Regions from separate parts of the Heyndrickxia sp. FSL K6-6286 genome, predicted to be linked through region 2. Evidence: riboswitches for the same ligand, from Rfam matches in the RefSeq annotation. Region 2 holds a riboswitch; each other region holds the start of a gene.
The links. Region 2 has a riboswitch for thiamine pyrophosphate ahead of MHI39_RS05435 (ABC transporter substrate-binding protein). Riboswitches for the same ligand answer to the same signal wherever they lie in the genome.

Region 1 (5,948 bases), 1.9 Mb from region 2:
CTTGTTCAACAATTAAAAGCAGTAGGAAGTGCAAAATTAGGCACTGCGCATCTAGCAACTATGTTTATGCTTGCAGGTCATTATACACTTTACGCGTATTTCACACCATTTTTGGAAAAAAATCTTCATCTTAATTCCTATTGGATTAGTATTTGTTATTTTGTATTTGGAATTGCAGCAGTCTGTGGTGGGGCAATAGGTGGAACTCTATCGGATAGGATAGGTGCGAAGAAATGCATTATTCTAGTCATTAGCACATTTGCCATTGTACTATGCTTATTACCTTTTACAACTTTTTCCCTTGTTTTATTCATTCCTGTAATGATGATCTGGGGAGCATTAAGTTGGAGTCTGTCACCACCTCAGCAAAGCTATCTGATACAAACCGACCCGGCGACATCTGATATACAGCAAAGCTTTAATAATTCAGCCTTACAAATTGGCATTTCACTTGGATCCGCAATAGGTGGAATTGTATTAAATAAAACCGGATCAGTAACAAGTACAGCCTGGGTTGGAAGTGCTGTTGTCATTATCGCCTTACTATGTGCAATCTTTTCTTTAACTAGACCGGCAATCACTAGAGAAACATCAACTGTTTCTTAAAAACATGGGGACGGTTCTAGTGCTTCGAAGAAGCATTAGAACCGTCCCTTTGCTTCAAAATGTTCCTCTTCCAATCGAATAATTTCAATTTGGGGATTTAGGTCTTTTAATTTTTTCGCTAAGCTTTCGATTCCAAAGATTTCGGTAAATGTATGGCTTCCTGCGATTAGATTGATCCCTGCAAACTTGGCATATTGGATTGCATATAGTGTTGCTTCTCCAGTTATGTATGTATCGCATCCTGCATCTAACGCACGTTTTATTACTGTTGTAGAGTCACCAGCCCCTGTTAAAACAGCAATTGTTTTAATCATTTGATCATTATTTTTCCATGCACTCACTGGTTCGTTTAATTTTTCAGACATCAATTTAACAAGGTTTGTAAATGAAATAGGATGATTAAATGACCCTATAGAAGGTAACTCATTCCCATTTTCATATTGAGAGTACTGTTTAATCACATCAACTTCAAGAATATTCATTAACGATGTACATGTCCCAAACTCAATATAGTCAAGTGGTGCATGAATAAAGAAATGAGTAATATTATTTTCTTCAAGCATCTTCATACACTGATCTTTCATACCATACAAAAAGTCCCATGCATCATGATGAGTAATCATTAAATCAACATGATTCAGTACAGCTTCTTGGATCGTTTCTAAAGTTAAATTTGTTGCGTAACCAATTTTTGAAAATGATGTTTTGGAAATAAAGGTAAATCCATACTCATCATCTTCATGTTTTACTAATTCATTACCAAATAAATCCTTAATCTGCGTTTGAAATTGTTCTATTTTCATTGGTCCTATCCCCTCAACGGGGACGGTTCTAGTGCTTCGAAGAAGCACTAGAACCGTCCCTTTACTTCCAAGTCTCCATTGTATAAGCCATTTCCCAAAAGCAGTATTCATAATACGCACTCCTCCAAAAGAATTCTTTCATTTCGGATCGGTCTTCTTCTGAAGATGCTTCAGCGAGTTCATCTATTCGTTGTATTTGTTCGGTTACAAGCTCCTTGAACCAATCACCGTTATAAGCGGCTATCCATTCTTGGTAAATCATTTCACCTGGTTGGCAATCCTTCAAATAATTTCCTATATCTTAGTACAACCAATAACAAGGTAAAATAGCTGCGATTATATATCCCAATTTCCCACTTTGAACAGCTCGATACATATGAGAGGTATAAGCATATGCTGTTGGTGCAGGTTTAAAAGCTTTTCTTTCTTCCTCTGATATTTCGAGAAGAGCAGAAAATTTACGATGTAAAGCCATTTCAGCTTCGTATGTACCTTGTGCATGATAAGCCATCCGATTCGTTGTATATAAATCCTTCGATATGGCTGCACCGTATGATTGAACTCTAGCAAAATTAGATAAGTAATAGGAATCCTGTAAAACATAAAAACGGAATTTTTCTATTGCTAATTTGCCATTACCTATACCTTGTACAAATGGATGTTGAAGGCTTGCATCCCACCATTTTTTTGCTTCCTTTCGGCATTCCTTTGCAAATGACATACTCCCTCTTCCTTTCCAAAAATAAAAAACCACTCTCACATACAGGGAAGTGGTTAGAAGACAGAATAAAGATGGAAACATATCATTCTGCTCCACTTCCCTCCGCTAGTATCAACTAGATCAGGTTCAAAGGGTCTTAAAGTTGAACTTTAATCTCAGCCCTTAATAAAGGCTCCCCTAGTGGTCATTATTATCATATTGTCATAATCATCCTAACATACAAAAAATATTATTCAAGGGGTTTTTTCCCTACCTATAATATAATTTATTGATATTCAATATATTTCAATGGAAAATTATAGAGTTTACTTGTAGATAATCGCCCAAACATCCTACTCAGCTCCAATCTTCTCTTTCCATCATGTTATTCTTCTTAATTTTTATGATATAATGATACCGGACATAAAATGAGGAGGATTCCTATGAGCCAACAATCTATTCAGATATCAAAGAAAAACCAAATTATTGAACTTCGTATCACACAGATGGCTATATATTTACAAAGTAAAATCATTGAAGCAATGGATAACGAAAAACATGTTTACTATCTTTTCTTCTATAAAAATCACTATCTAACTTACGTTAAACCCTCCAAACTTAAACGAAAATCTTTTATTAGTGAAGCATTAACTAAAGGTCTAATCTTACCACCTAATCACCCACTAGTCTTTTCTTCCATTACACTAGAACATCCATTTAAGAAGTATTCCTTTCAACAACTAATTAAAAAAGCCGAAAATCTTTTTACTCCACAAGAAGTTGCCTTTCTTACAACCTTTTTTGAATCATTTATTTCGAAGAAGACCATTTTTTCCTACATACAAACGATCTTTTATGATTACCGTCGCAATGGCAAACTGTTTTCAAGTTATCGTATTCTTCGCATCCTGATGGATTTTTGCCCAAATGAGAGCTGGGTAAAAGCTATTGCAAGTGACTTAAATTTTATCAAATATAGCAAGCTCTATGATCAATTAGCAGATGTATTAATCGATAAAGATCCACTCTACATGGAAAATCGACTTTTTAGATTGAAAGAAAATAAACAGCAATATCAAAGGCTAGAGCAACTATTAAAAAATCAATCTAGATGGATGGACTTAATCGGATTCTATCTACAAACTATTAATGAGGAAAATTATCCATCTCTACTCCAATTCATTCAGGTACATTTACCGAAAGATGATATAATCTCCGTATTAGAGGATTTATTCCAAAAAGAGCAACACATTCCAGAATTAATTAATGATCTATTAGATTTGTATCTAGAAAATAAAGATGTAGAGAAGATCATTCAACTATTAATTCGCAGCAAACTTTCCTTAACTACCTCACAAGCCCAAGCTTTTGAAGAGACACTTAATGAAGTGGATCTAAATCCTAGGTATTTTCAATCCGAACAAATAGATTCATTCTTAGTACCACTGTTTCATATAAATCCTGAAAAAGCTAAAATTTTTCTTCACCAATTCATTACTTTACTTCTAAAAGAACAGAATATTGATTCCATTATTGAATGGCTTGTACCACTAAAAGGCTGTATTCCTGCAATACCCATCTTGAAAAAGATCGAGCAAATGCAGAAGCTTTCAAACGATCCTGATCAACAATTCTTACTCGGCCAATTATTTTATGAATTTGGACAATATGATCAAGCAATTGATTGTTTTAGCTGGGAAATGGAACTAAAAGCTTATGATCCGAAACCTGTTAAATGGCTAGCAAAGCTATATAACGAAATTGGAATGAATCAAGAGCATCAAGCCTACACACAATTATATATAGATATGCAAAAAAGAGCTTAGAGAAAAAATGCATTTCATTTTGTAACATGCTGATTGACTGTTAGAATGAAATTACGTATTTACCGAAAAAAGAAAGAAGATGAATCTATGGTTAATCATTCAAAAAAAATAAATGAAATTCGTTATTCTGTGCTTGACCTTTCTCCAATTGTCCAAGGAAGTACTGCTTCGCAGTCATTGATAAATACATTAGATTTAGCAAAACATGCAGAGAAATGGGGGTTTACTCGTTACTGGTTGGCAGAGCATCATAATATGCCTGGGATAGCAAGCTCCGCTACTTCTCTTGTTATAGGACATGTAGCGGCAGGAACTAAACATATTCGTGTAGGTTCAGGAGGGATCATGCTTCCCAATCATGCACCATTAGTAATTGCTGAGCAATTCGGGACATTAGAATCCCTTTTTCCAGGTAGGATCGATTTAGGATTAGGCAGAGCTCCTGGTACTGACCAGTTAACTGCTCACGCTTTAAGAAGGGACGGGCGAATAGATGCGGAAGATTTTCCGCAGCAAGTAGCTGAATTACGTGCCTACTTTAAACCAACTGGCAAAATGCCTGTTCGGGCAATACCTGGAGAAGGATTAAATATTCCGATTTGGTTACTAGGATCTAGCGGTTTTAGTGCACAATTGGCTGGCCATCTAGGACTACCGTTTTCATTTGCAAGTCATTTTTCTCCAGAGAATACTTTACCTGCATTGGATTTATATCGACGTAGTTTCCAAGCTTCAGAAGTATTACAGGAGCCTTATGCGATGGTTGGTGTAAATGTTATTGCTGCTGATTCAGTAAAAGAAGCTGAATTACTGGCAACCTCGATGCAGCAACAATTTTTAAACTTAATTCGCAACAATCCAATGCCCCTTTTGCCGCCTGTTGATAATTTTAGCGAACTATGCAGCGATTATGAAAAAGCTCTACTACAGCAACGAATCGGGGCTTCCATTATAGGAGATAGAAAAATTGTAAAGGAAAAGCTGCAGCATTTCTTAAATGATACACAAGCAAATGAAATCATCATTAATGCACAAATATACGATCACGAAGCACGACTTCGTTCATATGAAATTGTTTCAGAAGTTATGAAGGATATATAAAGAATTAATTTACAGGTACCTTAGAATGAAAGGTGCCTGTTTTTTTATCATTTAGTGTTACATAATTGTGAAAAGATGGATGGACATTCGGATAATCAATTACTTTATGATAAACTAAGCATAATTATTTACATAGATACAAATAGTTAATCAATAGAAAAATTGTAAAGGATTGTTCATTATGGAGTCTAAAAAGGTACTACCTATTTTATTTTTAATTATGTTTCTCGTAATGGTGGGATTTGGAATTATTATTCCGGTTATGCCATTTTTTGCAGAGGATATGGGGGCAAATCCGACCGAGCTAGGATTATTGATGGCTGTCTATTCATTTATGCAACTTATTTCCGCACCTATTTGGGGCCGTGTTTCTGATAAAATTGGACGTAAGCCAGTTATGATGATTGGGATATTAGGTCTTTCTGTGTCATTTATTTTAATGGCTATTTCCAGTCAACTCTGGATGCTATTTATCGCTAGAATCATTGGAGGATTATTATCTTCAGCAAATATGCCAACAACTATGGCTTATGTGGCAGATATTACTTCTGAGGAAGATCGCGGTAAAGGAATGGGAATTATTGGTGCAGCTACTGGTTTAGGATTTATTTTTGGACCAGCTATTGGAGGGTTATTTTCTAAGACTAGTCTAAATATGCCCTTTTATCTTGCAGCTGCCTCTTCATTTATTACCTTTCTTCTTGTTCTATTCGTCTTAAAGGAATCTCTCTCAAAAGAAAAAAGAGGACAGCACGCAGATAAAAAATCATCAATATGGAGCTCCTTTAGTGGTTCATTATCTATCTTATATATTTTACAATGGTTTATTTCATTGTCATTGTCTGGATTAGAGGCTTCATTTGCCTATTTTGCAGCCAAAAAGGCGGGATTAGATGCAATAGACTTAGGCTA
Region 2 (5,948 bases):
TTCCTTTGGCTGCCATTTAACCACTTTTTTTTCGATAAGAACGATGAAGGCAAAAAATAGTAGAGCGAGAAAGATAATAATGAAAATTGCTACAAACACACGATCCGTACGAAACGAAGATGAAGCCAAGGTCATGTAAACACCAATTCCTTTATTAGCTCCAAGCCACTCAGAAATGACAGCACCCATAACACTATAGGTTGCTGAAATCTTCAATCCTGAAAAAATGGATGGCAGTGCATGTGGCCATTCTACTTTCCAGAATAATTGACTCTTTGATGCACCTGCCATTTGCATGTAATGCTTTAACTCTTGACTGGTTTGCCTAAAGCCATCTAGCGCAGCAACCGCAATTGGGAAAAAGCAAACAAGTGTAATAACAATGATTTTGGGTAGCATCCCAAAGCCAAACCAAATGACTAATAAAGGTGCTAAGACGATGATCGGAATATTTTGCGAAATAATTAATAACGGATAAAATGCTTCTTTAAAAAATGAAACAAGATGCAAGCCAATGGCAATAAGAATGCCAACACTGCTACCGATAATAAAACCTAAAATGGCTAACTGAATGGTTGATAATAAATGATGAGAATACCCATCCCAACCAGTTAGCCCTTCATGTAAAATTTGTGTTGGAGAAGGAAGAAGCCATTCTGGTATAGCAAATATTTTTGTAATCAATTCCCAGATGATGAATAAAAGGATGATGACCAAAATTGGCCGCCATCCTTTCTGAAGTAACGCCTTCATTAGCGATATTTCTCCGTTAATTGATCCATTGATGCCCCATTTGGTTGATAAAGAACCTTAATTTGTGAAATGACATTTGGACTGCCAAGCTCGATCATTCGTTGATTCATTTTTTCAACGATCGCAAATAGCTCAGTCAAATCTCCTTCCATTGTCGTCTCTAATGGATTTACTTGATATTTTACTCCTGAACGATCAATAATTGAAATGGCTTCGTCTACGTAAGGTATCACATTTTCACCGTTTTTTGTCTTTGGGATTATTTGAATACTTAATAATGCATTTGCCATACTTAATCACTCCTCTATTATTTTGGTAAAAATTGATTTGTAAATGCTTTCTTGCTATCTAGTTTTTTATCTAATAGATGATTGTCATACATCCAGCTAGCATAGTTTTCCCAAATCTCTTGTTTTTGCTCACCCCAACGCGCGGCATCATCTTGATATTTTGGTGATAACCATTTTTGACTAGCTTTCACAAGTTTTGGATCTAAATCAGGAACGGCTTTTATTAATAGATCTGCTGCATCGTCTGGATGATCAATGGCATATGTATATCCTTTGGAAGTCGCAGCAAGAAAATGTTTAATCGTTTCTGGATCTTTTTCTATCATTTTCTCATTCGTCGTTAATACAGGTGTATAGTAATCTAGTTTGTTAGAGTAATCGGTTAAATAGACCATATTAATTTTCTCGCCGCGAAGTTCCGCTTCGACCCCAGTCCAGCCGTAATAAATCCAGGCAAAATCAATATCTCTTTTTACTGCGGTAAAAAAGTCTGTTTCACCCATATTAATGATCTTCGTTTTTTCTACATCTGCATGCTCTTTTTTCATTAAAGAATCAAGGACTGCTTTTTCAACGGGTGCACCCCAGCCACCATACGTTTTATTTTCGAAATCCTTTGGTGAAGTAATATTTTTTTCCTTTGGAGAAGCAAAACCAGATGTATTATGTTGAATGATGGCAGCAATCGAAACAATCGGTACACCTTGTATACGTGCTTCTGTAATACTTTCTTGAGCACTTATGCCGAATTGTGCTTTTCCAGCAGCAACAAGCTGATCAGCACCAGCCTCTCCAGGCTGAATAATATCAACATCTAAGCCTTCTTCCTTAAAATATCCTTTTTCCTTTGCCACATATAATCCTGTATGATTGGTATTTGGTGTCCAGTCTAAAACTACAGTCACATGCTTTAATCCTTTTTTCTTACTGCTTGCTGAATCATTGCTATTACTGCAAGCTGTTGTTAATAAAAGCAATGAGCTAACAATAATCATTAACCACTTTTTCACTTGATTTCCTCCTTGTTAGATTGTACTAAGCTGTAAAGGATGGTAGCTGAGAGACTAGTCTTTCAAATAAAAAGCCCTAGGTTCGTAACCTAGGGCACATATAAACATACAAAATAAATATATTCAATATGTTCCCTCCGCTGGTCTCAACCAGATCAGGTTCAAAGAGTCAGTATCTTACGGATACAATCTCAACCAGCAACACTGGTCCCCCTACAACTTAAATAGTAGATATTCAATTTTCAATCTTTCAACGTTACTATGCCATACCTTTTTATTTTTTACAAGTGAAAAAGCGATTCAATAGAAATATTATTGTATCGTGCCTTGCACTGTGCGATAAGTTCATCTTCATTTAAGAATGTTTCGGTAAAGCCAAGCTGCTTACCTAATTGGGTAATATAGGGTTGTTCTAGATAAGCTTTATTTAGTATTTCTTCGTTGGAAAAAACGGTTCGTGTATCACCGTCTAAAAGGATTTTTCCTTGGTTAAAAATAATGGTCCGTTCAAATACTTCTGCAACAAAATCCATGTCATGCAAAATGCATAAGACAAGTTTTCCCTCATTAATTAGATGTTGTATAATTCTTTTAAGCTTTTCCTTTCCATCATGATCCTGTCCCATAGTCGGTTCATCAAAAATAATGATATCTGTTCGCATTGCAAGGACAGAGGCAATCGTCACCAATTTTCGTTGTGAAAGGCTCAAGTCATAAGGGTTTCGTTCTGCATGTTCATTGAGTCCAACCATTTCAAGTGCTTCTGTTGCATTTTGTTTTGCTTCTTTAACTGATTGTCCTATATTTAATGGCCCAAACATCACTTCATCCATTACTCGATTTTTAAAAATTTGATCATTAGGATTTTGAAAGACTAACCCAATTGTTTTTGCTAATTTTGCAGCAGTCTGCTCTTTCGTATTGATGCCATTAATTAAAATTTCACCTGAACTTGGAGTCAATAATCCTTTTAATAATTTGACAAGAGTGGTTTTACCTGCTCCATTCTGACCTATAAGAGCCGTGCTTTGATTTGAAATCTCGAGATTTATCCCATGTAAAATAGGAGATTCAAGTGAATAGGAGAAATGAAGATCTTTAATAATTAGTCGCATCATTTTTTCTCACCTCGTTCACTATTGATTGGACTGATTGTTAAGATCTCATTTAATGTCACAGGAAGTAAGTTATCCTCTTTATTAAAAATATTTAAAGCCCGAGCAATTTTTGTGAAAATAGGAGGAGAGACCCCGTAATCTAATATATCTTTTTTTGAAAATATCTTTTGAGGGGTGTCAAAATCAATGAGCTTTCCCTCGTGTAATAGGAGGATTTTGTCCGAATACTGAGCGAGCTTCTCCATCTTATGTTCAGCCATAATGACTGTCATTCCTTCTTTAGTTAAGCTTTCAACTACCTTAAAGACTTCATCTGAACCTTGGGGATCTAGCTGGGATGTTGGTTCATCTAATATTAATATATCTGGTCGCATTGCGAGTACACTTGCAATCGCTACACGCTGCATTTGACCTCCGGAAAGGCTGAAGGGATTTTTTTCTTTTATATGTTCAATATCTAATAATTTTAAGCTCGCCTCAATGCGAGTACTCATTTCTTCGCGCTCTATTCCCATGTTTTCCAGCCCGAAGGCGATTTCGTCAATTACCGTAAATTTTGAACCAGTAATTTGAGAAAATGGATTTTCAAAAACGAGTCCAACCTTCAATGAAAGCTCACTAATTTCAGTTTTCATGACTTCTAAATCATCAATGAAAACCTGTCCACCATAGGCCCCTTTAAAAAAATGTGGGACGAGTCCTGTTAGCGCATAGCAAAGGGTGGATTTTCCGGAAGAATTTTTTCCAACAATCCCTATGAATTCCCCTTGCTTGATTTCGATTGAAATGTCATTAAGTGCAAGCTTCTCTGCGTGAGGATATCGATATTTCAAGTCGTTTACGCGTATTTTATTCATATGGTTAACCTCCCAACGATGATGAGGATAAAGGCCAATAATAAGATAAATTTCAAGCTTCTACTATAGGAGTATTTCCTCGCTTTTTTAAAATGAGTTTTTTTTCCTTTTGCATTAAATCCACGGACTTCAAGGGCAATTGCACGCTCCTTTGTATCATTAAGTGAATTAAGAACGACAGGACCTATTAAAGGAAAAAAGGACTTTAAACGGACCAAAATATGTCCTTCTGTTTCCATCCCTCGAGATCTTTGTGCATCGATGATCTTCCCCATTGTCGCACGCATTTGAGGAATGATTTGTAAGACAGACAAGAATACATAACCGATCTTCCGCGACATGCCTTTTTTTACTAAAGAATCAACTAATTCATCTGGCTCTGTAGTTAAAATGAGTAATCCAAAGGCGCAGAGCATATTAAATATTCTCAGGACCAAAAGACATGCATAGGAGATTCCTTCTTTGTAAATAGTAAATCCTCCAATTTCGAAGAAAGGTGTAGAACGGTTCGGGTGAAATAAACCTTGCACGATAATGATCGAAAGAATTAATAAGAAACTGACCCCTAGAATGGGTAAAATTTTTCGAAACACCTTTCCTATTAATAGTAAAAGGATACTAATAAAGGTTGTGATGATTGCAGCTCTAAGATCAGGGATAATATATGTGGCTGCAATTGATACGAAAACATATAAGAGCTTAGTCAATGGATCAATGTGATGAATGAGAGAATTTCTCTCAACATACAGTGTCATAGATTTCATAGTATCCCTCCAAAAATGCATGATAGAAGAGGCCATCTATTAAAGAGTAGACACCTTAATAGACAGCCATATCCATTGTCAACTTTATAATGATTCAATCTTATTCTGATTGTTATAGATTGTTGTTAAATTTTGCGGAAGTCCTTTGAAAATAAGATAACTAATAATAACTGTTGCGATTTTATCTGGGACATCAACAACGATACTGTCTAAAAATGATGCAAGCCATTGAGGTAGATTATGAGCGATGGAGTAAGCATACAGTGCATCTCCCCATACATTTCCCGTTTGTCCGCCCCAAAATATCATATTTAATGGTGTGGAAATCGTTGCTGCGACCACCCCGACGATAATCCCAATCATAATGGCCTTCCCTATATTAGCAATCCACCCCTTGTATGCCATGATACCGACAATAAGACCGATAACTCCACTCGTTATGGCATAGACAAAGGAGATCGGATCTTGGGTAAAACCATAAATGATATTGTTAGCGATGCCAGAGATTGCTCCAATTATTGGGCCTGCGAGCATACTTGCCAGTACAGTGCCAATCGCATCTAACCATAATGGAAGTTTTAACAGGCCAGCGAATAATTTACCTAAATAGTTAATCCCTATAGCTGCTGGAATGAGAACTAGTGCAGCAGTTGAAAATTTTAAAGACCACATACTATTTTTCATGTTTCTTTCCCCCTTATAAATGTTTGAAAAAATAATCTACTAAAATAAGACGATTTAATTCTACTACACTTTTTAAGAAAATACGACAAGTGTCTTTACACTAGTAAAAAACTTTTTATTAAGTGTATGATATTTCTGAATAGGAAAAAGGTTTGATCAATAAAGAATATGCAAGAATTGATCTGGACATTCGATGATTGGTTTTGTTTATATTGTGTAAATTTTTTGTAAATCCTTCTTTAGACGGTTGAAAAAGTTAGGACAATTTGAAATATTATTTTTAAGAGAAAAAGAGTAGATTAATAGACAAGAATTGATTCTATTTCTTAATTTTGATGGGAGGAAATGAATATATGGGTAATCGAAATAAATTTTTAATAGGATCGGTGACAGTTGCGATTGTAGCATCAAGTATTTCCCCGGCTTTTGCCGCAGAGAATAAAACAGCATTCGCTGATGAAAATCAATTTGG
Region 3 (5,948 bases), 1.6 Mb from region 2:
TTTATTTATAATGGGAATATTAGCTGTCATTGTAAGCCAAGTTTACTCATGGTCACTTGTTAAAGAAGCAATCATCCATCCGATTAACATTACTCTTGCAGTACTCATAGCCGGATTAGTTTTTCGCTGGTTCCAACGACCGATTGAGAAAGGAATCCTGTGGATTAGCTCAGTAATGCCATATCGCTTATTTATTGCACTTTTTGTCATCGTTCTTGGAATTGTATCAAGTATTATTACAGCAATTGTAGCAGCTATCATCCTAGTTGCGGTCATTAGTGTATTACGATTGGACCGAAAATCCGAGATTCGTCTCGTTGTGTTAGCATGTTTTGCAATCGGTCTGGGGGCAGTGTTAACTCCAATTGGTGAACCACTTTCTACAATTGTTGTAAGTAAATTGGATGAAGATTTCTTTTATCTCCTTAAATTAGTTGGAACTTCTGTTATTCCAGCAGTGATTGTTTTTGGAATTATCGCCGCTTTTGCAGTGAAACCGGGTGGTAGATTAAATGAACCTGCCTGGAAATCTGAAATAGCTGCCGCAAGTGAATTAGCAGGATCTAAAGAGAATGAAACGGGTAGTGTAAAAGCAGATACAGGCACACAGACTGAGTCCTATGCGGAGATTATTATTCGCAGTTTAAAGATTTATTTATTTGTAATGGCTTTAACATTTCTTGGTGCTGGTTTTGAACCATTTATTGAAGCGTACTTACTTGATTTAAGTCCTTTAATTATGTATTGGATTAATATGCTCTCTGCTGTTTTAGATAATGCGACATTGGCTGCAGCGGAAATAAGTCCTGCTATGAATGATACTACGATCAAAGATATCTTAATGGGTCTCCTCATTAGTGGGGGAATGCTTATTCCTGGAAATATACCCAATATTATAGCTGCTGGTAAACTGAAAATTACAAGTGGAGAATATGCACGATTTGCTTTTCCTATTGGTTTAGCAGCAATGGTTCTTTACTTTGTTATTATTTTGATAACTGATATTTTGTTCTAAAATGTTAAACTGAAAATAGAAATAGGGTTGTCTGGTAGCAATATCTTTTCATCAGACAACCCTTTTTTATAATCAGTAAAAAGTGAGATCCATTGAAAATAATTATAAATAAATCGTAGATTTAATTAGATCTCAAGTATTCCTCAAATGAAGGATAGGAAACGACATATTCTTGGTTAACCACCTCCCATAAGTATAGCGAGGCAATCGATTGATAAGGTGCCCATGCTTTTCCTTTTTCTTCTAAAAGTTTTTTACCATCTGATTCTTTTGAAACTGAATAAAGCCATTTGACACCACGTTGGAGACCAATATCTAGTAGGGATAATACATCGAGTCTACCTAGTGAGAAGATGAGAAACATTTCCGCTGTCCAACGACCAATTCCTTTGACTTGTGTTAATTGTTGTATTACCGTTTCATTCCCCATGTATGAAAATTGCTCAAATAGTAGCTCCTTTTTAGTAATTTTTTCGGATAAATCTCGTATATACGAAATCTTTCGGTAGGATATACCTATCTCTCTTAACTGCTCATCTGATAATGCTAAAATAGTCTCCGGTGAGAGATTGGAATTCGTCAATTTTTTTAGCCGCTCATTTAAAACGGAAGCAACCTTTGAAGATAATTGCTGTCCGACTATTGATCGTAATAATGCTTGATAGGGATCATCACTTATTTTTATATTGAGCGGACCAATAAGTTTCATTAGTTGTTGTAAGATAGGATCGGCAGTTCCTAATTTTTGTAATATTATTTGGTTCAATCGAATCACTTCCCTAAATTTTTGATTAACTAGATATGAACTTCATCATTTTAGAATAATATTAACATTATTCAGTTATTTTTAAATCATATAAAAATATTTTTAGATGTAATTTAAGCTAAATTTATTATCAATAGGGGTGGAAAGGAGTTTGGTTACAACTAAAAAAAGAATAAGAGGCATTTTTTATACTCATTTACACATACCTCTAATGGGGTAAGGCATTCGTTCTAAATGTAAACAAAGTGATTGAGGATACAGAAGGACTGCTGTGCACTCTATAATAGAATTAAAAAATTATGGAAGGAAAAAATTATTTCATTACTGTTGAAAAAGCTAATATTCATGACAATGAATGAGATAGAAGGTTTGAATGAAGAGTAAAACAGAGAAAATGAAAATACGTAAAAAGATTGATACATTAGTCATGGATGTATAGTCTATTATTTTAACTTTCTAATGAAAATGATTGATTTTTATCCAGAATATGCTAAGATGGGTTTAATTAAATGAAATTGATCACTAGGGGAGTCTTTTAAGAAGACTGAGACAGAGGTTCTGGACCCTTTGAACTTGATCCAGTTGATGCTGGCGTAAGGAAGTGGCTGTATTTTTCGGTGCGATGAACCGTGAAAATCAGTCCGTCCTTATATCTAGGGCGGTTTTTTTATGCCTTATAACAATAAAATATAGATTCTGCTAGGGGAGCCGAGTTTGGCTGAGAGAGATCAAAGAAGATTGATACCCTTTAAACCTGATCCGGGTGATGCCGGCGTAGGGAAGCGGTCCAAACCTATTTTTTAGGTTGTCTTTTTATGGGATATAACCGCTTTCTTTTTAGGAAAGTGGTTTTTCTGTTGTGGAGAAAAAAGAATTTATCTTCGTTTTCAAAATTACAACGTTCTTGATTTGCCAGCTCTTATCGAAATTAAACAAATTTCGAAAGTTCTTAAGGGAAAGGGGGGTGATTCAATGTCTAAAACTAGAAAACTAACATTGACTTCAATAATTATTGCGATTACTACACTAACAAGTAATATCGTGTTTATTCCAGTAGGGTTTGCGAAAATTTTTCCTGTACAACATATGGCTAATGTTTTGACTGCTGTATTGCTTGGCCCGGTTTATTCCGTAGCACAGTCATTCATCGTTTCATTACTTCGAAATATGAATGGAACTGGTTCTATTTTTGCTTTCCCAGGGAGTATGATTGGTGCTTTTTTAGCAAGCTTTCTATTTTTTAAAACCAAAAAGCTTATATGGGCATTTATTGGAGAGGTAACTGGAACAGGGATTCTTGGTGCGCTCGCTGCCTATCCGATTGCAACTCTGCTTTTAGGGAATAAAGTTGCCTTATTCGGGTTTGTACCGTCTTTCATAATCAGTTCCTTAGGCGGTGCAATTATTGGCATTGTTTTTATCAAAATATTATTCAAAAACAAAATAATAGGGGGAATCATCTATGAAAACAGCTCTTACAATCGCAGGCTCTGATTCAGGTGGAGGAGCAGGAGTACAAGCCGATTTGAAAGCATTCTCTGCATTAGGTGTGTATGGAATGTCTGTTATTACAGCTGTTACAGCGCAAAATACTGTTGAGGTACGATCGGTTCAGATGCTGGATATTTCGATCATTCGTGATCAAATTGCAGCAATATTTGAGGATTTACCGGTGGATGCTGTGAAAATTGGCATGCTTGGATCAGCGGAAATTGTAAAAAATGTGGCTGAAGAACTCAACAAGTATAAACCAAAACAGATAATTCTAGACCCTGTAATGGTTTCAAAGGGAGGACATCATCTTTTATTGACGGATGCTATACAATCCTTAAAGGAAAAATTGCTTCCAGTGGTAACACTTGTAACTCCTAATATTCCAGAAGCGGAATGTTTAACTAATACTAAGATTGAAAATATTGAGGATATGTATCAAGCATGTAGAAATTTAAAAGAGCTTGGGGCAAAATCTGTCCTCCTAAAAGGAGGACATCTTGAAGGAGATCCCAATGATTTATTTTTCGATGGCATGCAATTCACATGGTTAAAAGGGAAACGAATTCATACGAAGAATGTTCATGGGACCGGCTGTACTTTATCCTCCGCAATTACAGCGTATATAGCCAAAGGATACTCTTTGCAGGAGGCTGTTAAAGCAGGTAAATCCTATATTACAAAAGCAATTCAATATAGCATTAATATTGGATCTGGTCATGGTCCTACCCATCATTTTTTTGATATTTATGAGAAAGCTGGTTTAGTAGAAAGAGAGGAAAATAAGGGGGAGTTATAGTGAATAATATCAAAGAATTATTTAATAGAGTAAAAGAGTCGAAGCCACTTATTCATCATATTACGAATACAGTAACCATCAATGATTGTGCCAATGTGACACTTGCAATTGGGGGATCACCTGTAATGGCAACAGAAACGAATGAGATGGAAGAGATGATCCAGTTAGCAGATGCACTAGTGATAAACTTTGGAACCATTCATGAACAGGTTTTTGAATCTATGATTCGTGCTGGCCGTGCTGCAAATCGTAAAGGGATACCTGTAATATTTGATCCTGTTGGTGTAGGTGCAACTTCTTTTCGAACAAGTAAATCACAGATTCTATTAGATCAGGTCAAAATGGATATCATACGTGGGAATGTAAGTGAGCTTCATGCGTTAATTGGTGGAAGTAGTCAAACGAAAGGAGTAGATGCAGGTGAAGTTTCAGTTTCTCCGATAGAAATAGCGAATCGTGCAGCGGAAAAATATAAGTGTTCAATTGGGATAAGTGGCAAGGAAGATGTCATTTCAGATGGAAAACGAACATTCATCCTGCAAAATGGTGATGAAATATTAACAAAAATAACAGGTACTGGCTGTATGTCAGGTTCTATCATTGCAAGTTTTGCTGCAGTAAGTGAAGACCCTTTAAATGCTACGATGGTTGGAATGTCTGTCATGTCAATAGCGGGTCAAAGGGCAAAACAACATCTGAAACTGAATGAAGGTCTAGGAACATTTAAAGCAAAACTTATAGACGAAATTGATCTGATGAATGCTGAAACATTTAATCTTGAGGTGAGAATACATGAATATTGATTATCAACTGTATCTTGTTACAGATGAACAAACGTCCGAAGAGGAATTGCTTCCTATTGTTGAAAAAGCGGTGCTAGGTGGAGTCACTGCTGTGCAACTTCGAGAAAAACACTCAGAAGGAAAAATCTTTTTTGAAAAGGCAATAAAACTTAAACAACTTCTAGCAAAATTTGATGTTCCATTAATCATTAACGATCGTGTGGACATCGCATTGGCAGTCAATGCAGAAGGAATACATATTGGACAAAAAGATCTCCCCTTAGTGGAAGTGAAAAAAATAATACCCAACTCAATGATTGTCGGTGTTTCTGTTCAAACTGAGGAACAAGCATTGGTTGCACAAAAGGAAGGGGCTGATTATATCGGTGTTGGTACTGTTTTTCCGACAACTACAAAACCTGATGCGATCACTATGTCTTTTGCGACTTTAAGAAAGATTGTTCAAGCCATTCATATTCCTGCAGTTGCGATTGGAGGGATATCATTAGAAAATGTTCATCAGTTATCAAATGTAGGAGTATCTGGTATTTCCGTAGTTTCGGCGATTATGAAAGCGGATGATCCAAAATCTGCTGCACAAATGTTACGGAATAGTTTCAAATAATCATATGAAAAGAGGGGGAAAAATGGAAAGAATTCAAACAGAACGATTTACAGACAGACTTTATAAAAAGGTTGAACCTATTTGGCACCAAAATTTTCACCATTCATTTGTGCAAGGAATTGGTCGAGGGACACTCGAAAAAGAATTATTTTCTTTCTATCTGAAACAGGATTATGTTTATTTAATTGAGTATTCCAAGCTTTTTGCTATAGGGGCACAAAAGGCAACTAGTATTGAGATTATGAAACAATTTTCTGTCTTACTGCATGAAACTCTTCATTTTGAAATGGATGTTCACCGTTCATATGCTAAATCATTTGGGATAAGTGAGGAAGAGTTGGAACAATCAGAACCAACTCCAATTAATTTAGCGTATACCAATTATATGTTAAATGTGGCCCATAACGGTACTTTAGCAGAATTGGTGTCATGCCTTCTTCCTTGTGCATGGGACTATTGGGAGATTGGAA
Region 4 (5,948 bases), 1.3 Mb from region 2:
TTTGGCATCTAATCTTCCTCCAAATGCAATTATATACTTTCTATTTTTAACCAAAGGAAGAAATTTCATGTATTCTTTTTTATCGCCACGGATGAATTTTTACATATATTAAGTAAATAATACTCAAAGCTACTTACTAAAACAGAAAGGTGAATTAAACTTAATGACTGAATCATATGAAGACAAAAGATTAACAGATACACCAAAGCAGCCAAAAATCACGATAAATACAGCAATGAGTACCAAAAACCAAAAAAAATATTATCCTGGTCATTCAGTGGCTGATCATAAACAATTAGAAGAGGCAAATACCAACATAGCTGGAGACGAAATAAAGCAACAGAATGAGAATTTATAAATGAGATATGTATACATAAAAAAAGACGCTTTGATTTATGTACTATCCAAAGCGTCCCTTCGTATTTCATTGTTTATTGTTATTGCAGGTAACAGCAAAAATCAATTGTATAAATCTACCCCGATTTACAATATAAGTAGAATTTTAGAAAATTGATTTTTGATTATGCTTGATTAAGCAAATCTTTTAACAAGTCTTGGGCTCATCGTAATGATGATACTTAAAATAATTGCACATAAAAGACCTGATAGAAGCATTGTTGTTCCATTAGCAATTAATGAATATAAGAATGGCGATTGCCCTTCTGGTGCAAATTTACCCCAAAAAATCATCCCAGCTAAAAAATGCCAAAAATAACGACCAATGCTGCCAATAAACGTTGCAACTACAACTAAGAAAATTGTCTTTCCTTTATTACCTTCATGAATATTCGCTTGAATAAATGACCTAAATAGACCTGCTAGACCAATAAAAGAAAAGGCAATAAAAAATTCTATGAACCCTTGAACGGGAGTTAATATATCATCTGCTGCATCTCCCAAAACAATTTGAAGTAGTCCCCATAACAATCCTCCGACAAAGCTTGCTCTCACACCCCATCGAAAAGCAAGAATGAAAATAGGAACCATAGCAAAGGAAACTGAAATCGCTGAGCTTAGTTTTATAGATGGTAATAAATCTAACACAAACGCAAAAGCAGCACATAATGAAATCTCGATCAAAGTTAGCAAACTAAATTTTTTCATAAAAAAAATCCCCCTCTATAGTGTTTTTAAAGAAACGCACCGCAAAAGGGGGAATAAACGATTGCATATTGTAAAAAAAGCAATCCATTATTCAATCCACATCCCTACGCTAGTACTAACTAACAGGTTCAAAGGGTCAGAACAAATATGTTCACTCTCAGCAAAAAAATGCTCCCCTTGTGGTAACGTTCATTAAATTTTCATTAACATTGTACAACAATTTTAATTATTATGAAAGGCATTTTTTTTTAGAGAAACAACTGCATCCCTTTCAATAACTGACTTTTCCCTTTTTTAATCAACTCATGGTATAATTAATAAGATATTATTCTTTTGGAGGTATTTGTCTTTGATTACTGTAAATAATGTAGGCTTACGATTCGGTGAACGTAAACTTTTTGAAGATATTAATATTAAGTTCACACCTGGAAACTGTTACGGACTTATTGGTGCAAATGGTGCTGGGAAATCAACATTTCTTAAAATATTATCTGGTGAGCTTGAGCCTCAAACTGGTGATGTGCATATAACACCAGGCGAAAGACTTGCTATCTTAAAGCAAAACCACTTTGAATTTGAAGAAGAAGAAGTTTTAAAAGTCGTTATTATGGGACATACACGTCTATTCGAAGTTATGCAAGAAAAAGATGCAATATACATGAAAGCTGATTTCAGCGACGAAGATGGAATGAGAGCTGCGGAGCTTGAAGGTGAATTTGCGGAATTAAATGGTTGGGAAGCTGAGTCAGAAGCAGCAATCCTTTTAAAAGGACTCGGCATAGATGAAGAGCTTCATTCAAAAAAAATGGCAGAGTTAACAGGTGCGGAAAAGGTAAAAGTATTACTTGCACAAGCTCTTTTTGGGAAGCCTGATATTTTACTTCTAGATGAGCCAACAAACCATCTAGACTTAAAAGCAATACAGTGGTTAGAAGAATTTCTAATCAACTTTGAAAATACAGTTATTGTCGTATCGCATGATCGTCATTTCTTAAATAAAGTCTGTACGCATATAGCAGATCTTGATTTCAGTAAGATTCAATTATATGTTGGAAATTATGATTTTTGGTATGAATCTAGCCAATTAGCACAAAAAATGGCCCAAGAAGCGAACAAGAAAAAGGAAGAAAAAATTAAGGAATTACAAAGCTTTATTGCCAGATTTAGTGCAAACGCATCTAAATCGAAACAAGCCACTTCACGTAAAAAGCTTTTAGACAAAATTACCTTGGACGATATCAGGCCATCTTCAAGGAAATATCCATATGTACATTTTACACCGGATCGTGAAATTGGAAATGATCTTCTCCGTGTAGAAGAACTATCAAAGACTATCGATGGTGTTAAGGTACTCGATAATATTAGTTTTACAATGAATAAAGATGATAAAATCGCATTAGTAGGTCATAATGAATTAGCAAAATCTACTTTATTTAAGATTTTGGCTGGAGAAATGGAACCCGATAGCGGAACATATAAATGGGGTGTCACAACCTCTCAATCATACTTCCCTAAAGATAACACAAGTTATTTTGAAAATGGCGAATTGACTTTAGTAGATTGGTTACGTCAGTACTCCCCTAATGATCAAAGTGAAAGCTTCTTAAGAGGATTTTTAGGAAGAATGCTTTTCTCTGGTGAAGAAGTGATGAAAAAGGCCAATGTTCTATCGGGTGGTGAAAAAGTTCGCTGCATGCTTTCAAAAATGATGCTTAGTGGAGCCAATGTCTTATTACTAGATGAGCCAACAAACCATCTTGATTTGGAATCCATTACAGCAGTTAATAATGGTTTAATACGTTTTAAAGGTTCAATGATTTTTGCATCACATGACCATCAATTTTTTCAAACCATTGCCAATCGAATCATAGAAATTACACCAAATGGCATTATTGATAAAGAAATGACCTATGATGAATATCTAGAAAATGACGAAATTCAACATCAATTAAAAATGTTATATGCATAAAAACGATAAAAAGGTTGCCTAAAGATTGGGTCTGACATCACCATACGATATCTAATAAGAATTTTGTTCTAAAAGATTACGTATTTATGTGATGTCGGACCCTTAAATAGACAGCCTTTTTTATTTTATAAATTTCACTGGGTAGTCCGGTTTAAATTCAAGCATACAATTTATTATTCATAAAAGTGGGGTGGTAAAATTGTCTTTAAATGGAGATGATTTCATTAAAAGAATTGATGGTTTAAATAATGAGGTGTGGGTGGATGGAAAAAGAATAACTGGAAAAATCTCGGCACACCCTGCTTTCAGTGGCGTATTAGCAATGAAAGCTAAATTATATGATTATCAAGTTGAACATTGTGAAGAATTTACATTTTTTTCTGAAAGAACGAATAGTAGAGTGAATTTTTCATACCAACAACCTAAAACAATAGAAGATTTAAAGAAAAGATCAATTGCTACGCAAAAGTTGGCAAAATTAAATGCAGGTTTACTAGGTCGCTCACCTGATTATATTAATACTGGAATAATGAGTCTAGGTGTGGCAGAGGAAATTTTTAAGGAAGAAAATCAACATTACCATATCAATATACGCCAAATATATGAAGATGCAATGGAAAATGATTTGACATTTACCCATACATTTATCAACCCTCAAGTCAACCGTTCAGACAATTATTTCGAGGAATCTGATAAAGTTATTGCCGCAAAAGTAATTCGAGAAACAAGTGAAGGCATAATCATTTCGGGAGCTAGATTATTAGCGACACAAGGTGGAATTACTGATGAGATTTTAGTTCTTCCTGCAGGGGGAAATTACTTTGAAGATCCATATAATTATGCATTTTCTATTCCATCGAACACCCCCGGATTAAAATTTATTTGTAGGGAATCATTCGTCTCCAATGAATCCATTTACGATGCACCTTTAAGTTCAAAATTTGAGGAAATGGATTCTATTGTTGTATTTGATAATGTATTAGTTCCTTGGGAAAGAGTATTTCTTTATAAAAATTTTAAGATCTCTTTACGAATGTTTTCCGAAACTAAATTTAATACTTTCCTTCTCTACCAAGCCGTTTCCAGAATGATTGTAAAAACTGAGTTCCTGTTAGGAATAGCGGAATCCATTGTCGAAACAATTAGTATTAAAGAATATCAACATGTTAAAGATAAGATTACAGAAATAATCTCAGCACTTGAAATAATAAAAGCATTACAATTATCAGCCATGACACATGCTAAAGTTGATTCGAGGAATACAATGGTTCCAGATGATTATCCACTTAATGTTGCCATTTGCTATTACCCTAAAATATATCCCCGACTGGTAGAGATCCTTCAATTATTAGGTGGAAGCGGTTTAATCCTTCTCCCAACCAAAAAGCAATTTGACTCTTCTATTGGATCATATTTAGACGATTATCTTCAAGGAACAAATTCAAATGCCGTAGATCGTGTACAACTTTTTCGACTAGCGTGGGATCTCTGTATGAGTTCATTCGGTTCAAGACAAACACATTTCGAGCGATTTTTTTTTGGAGATCCTATTCGTATCAGTATGGGTTTATACGATGGATATCCAAAAGAAAAATACATAAATATGGTTAAAGATTATTTATCTTAACTATTCTACTAAAAAAGGTTTGATCCTGTTGACCATATTTTCAATTCTCTTCGCATTCAGTTTATACATTTCTTGAGCAGGTTTTGATTCTGTTGCTAATGTAAATAATTCAAGATCTGCTTGACATTTTTTAAGAGTCGCTAATAAAAGAGCTCGTTCCTGGGAATTTGGCAATTGAATTTTATCGTCATAAATATCAACAGTTAATTTTCCGTATGAATCAATTTGACCGATAAAAACATTATCAAGGGCAACATTTAATTTTTCTAATTCCGCCTTTAACCAAGCTCGATTAAAAACCGTTTCCCCTAAAGCCTCATCTAGTATCTGACCTTCTGATATTACTGTTTTTGCCTCCTTCTCAGGTGCCACCTGTAATTGGATATCTTTCGGTGTAATAGGTTGGTTTTCTTTTTTAAGAAGAACATTTAAGTCACCATTTGGTTCTAAGACAGCAAATTCAACATCTGCCAGATTAAATGCATTCTTTTTTCTTAAAAGCTCCGTTAAATCATCTACTGTATATTTTTCCTTAGTTAAAGTATCTTCTTGTATTTTTCCTTCTTTTATAATTACTTTCGGTGTACCATCAATAAAATCCCTGAATTTTTTGCTTTTTAACGAAAGAAATAAAATGCCTAAAGGAAGTAAGCTCCAGACTAACAGACTATATATACCATATAAAAAGTGTTTCTCGATACCTGTGGAAATCTCAGCAACGATACTTCCAATAGTTATTGCTATAATGTATTCAAAAAGTGTCAGTTGAGTAATCTGCTTTCTTCCAAGAAATTTTGTTATGAAAAATAATACTATAAGTGCTGTGATTGACCTTAAAATGACCTCAAACCATGCCGGTACAGACATTGTAACACTCCCCTCCTATTAATTTTTGTATTGTGGTTCTTCGCGTTCAAGAATAACTAATCGTTTTTGTAAGTCATTTATAATTTCCTCGGTTTCCATCATACATTCATGGAATTCTTTTTGCGCTTTCTCATCAACAGCCTTTAATGCGAGCTGACTAAAATTGTTCTTTGCTCCATTTAAGCTTGCAATACATGATTTTACATCCGATGCAATCGTCATATCATCATTCCTTTTTTTTGAAAAGGACTGCCGATTTGCAGGATGACAGTCCCTTTCTCATTTTATTAATTTCCTTACTGTTGCTTATATTGTGGTTCTTCTTGCTCAACTTCATTCATTCTTGGAGTTAACGTATCAATGATTGATTGTGTTTGCTGA

Region 1: it holds a riboswitch for thiamine pyrophosphate, as region 2 does, so the genes downstream of both, tenA (thiaminase II) here and MHI39_RS05435 (ABC transporter substrate-binding protein) in region 2, are expected to answer to the same signal.
Region 3: it holds a riboswitch for thiamine pyrophosphate, as region 2 does, so the genes downstream of both, thiW (energy coupling factor transporter S component ThiW) here and MHI39_RS05435 (ABC transporter substrate-binding protein) in region 2, are expected to answer to the same signal.
Region 4: it holds a riboswitch for thiamine pyrophosphate, as region 2 does, so the genes downstream of both, thiT (energy-coupled thiamine transporter ThiT) here and MHI39_RS05435 (ABC transporter substrate-binding protein) in region 2, are expected to answer to the same signal.

What each region holds. Positions count from the first base shown of each region.
Region 1 is NZ_CP152029.1:2,955,182-2,961,129, forward strand. It holds gene MHI39_RS14980 (MFS transporter) at 1-606, shown strand, start outside; gene MHI39_RS14985 (Nif3-like dinuclear metal center hexameric protein) at 642-1,409, opposite strand; partial or broken gene tenA (thiaminase II) at 1,471-2,130, opposite strand; TPP riboswitch at 2,211-2,319, opposite strand; gene MHI39_RS14995 (hypothetical protein) at 2,553-3,935, shown strand; gene MHI39_RS15000 (LLM class flavin-dependent oxidoreductase) at 4,023-5,036, shown strand; gene MHI39_RS15005 (MFS transporter) at 5,218-5,948, shown strand, end outside.
Region 2 is NZ_CP152029.1:1,068,704-1,074,651, forward strand. It holds gene MHI39_RS05425 (ABC transporter permease) at 1-753, opposite strand, end outside; gene MHI39_RS05430 (thiamine-binding protein) at 753-1,043, opposite strand; gene MHI39_RS05435 (ABC transporter substrate-binding protein) at 1,061-2,053, opposite strand; TPP riboswitch at 2,169-2,278, opposite strand; gene MHI39_RS05440 (ABC transporter ATP-binding protein) at 2,335-3,171, opposite strand; gene MHI39_RS05445 (ABC transporter ATP-binding protein) at 3,168-4,028, opposite strand; gene MHI39_RS05450 (energy-coupling factor transporter transmembrane component T) at 4,025-4,792, opposite strand; gene MHI39_RS05455 (ECF transporter S component) at 4,877-5,476, opposite strand; gene MHI39_RS05460 (5'-nucleotidase C-terminal domain-containing protein) at 5,830-5,948, shown strand, end outside.
Region 3 is NZ_CP152029.1:2,713,760-2,719,707, reverse strand. It holds gene MHI39_RS13720 (DUF1646 family protein) at 1-1,015, shown strand, start outside; gene MHI39_RS13715 (DNA-3-methyladenine glycosylase) at 1,137-1,781, opposite strand; TPP riboswitch at 2,296-2,398, shown strand; TPP riboswitch at 2,473-2,579, shown strand; gene thiW (energy coupling factor transporter S component ThiW) at 2,754-3,275, shown strand; gene thiD (bifunctional hydroxymethylpyrimidine kinase/phosphomethylpyrimidine kinase) at 3,244-4,071, shown strand; gene thiM (hydroxyethylthiazole kinase) at 4,071-4,874, shown strand; gene thiE (thiamine phosphate synthase) at 4,864-5,478, shown strand; gene tenA (thiaminase II) at 5,501-5,948, shown strand, end outside.
Region 4 is NZ_CP152029.1:2,319,501-2,325,448, reverse strand. It holds gene MHI39_RS11705 (FAD-dependent oxidoreductase) at 1-8, opposite strand, end outside; gene MHI39_RS11700 (hypothetical protein) at 164-358, shown strand; gene thiT (energy-coupled thiamine transporter ThiT) at 532-1,104, opposite strand; TPP riboswitch at 1,189-1,292, opposite strand; gene MHI39_RS11690 (ATP-binding cassette domain-containing protein) at 1,454-3,073, shown strand; gene hpaB (4-hydroxyphenylacetate 3-monooxygenase, oxygenase component) at 3,273-4,700, shown strand; gene MHI39_RS11680 (DUF421 domain-containing protein) at 4,701-5,567, opposite strand; gene MHI39_RS11675 (DUF1657 domain-containing protein) at 5,586-5,789, opposite strand; gene MHI39_RS11670 (DUF1657 domain-containing protein) at 5,864-5,948, opposite strand, start outside.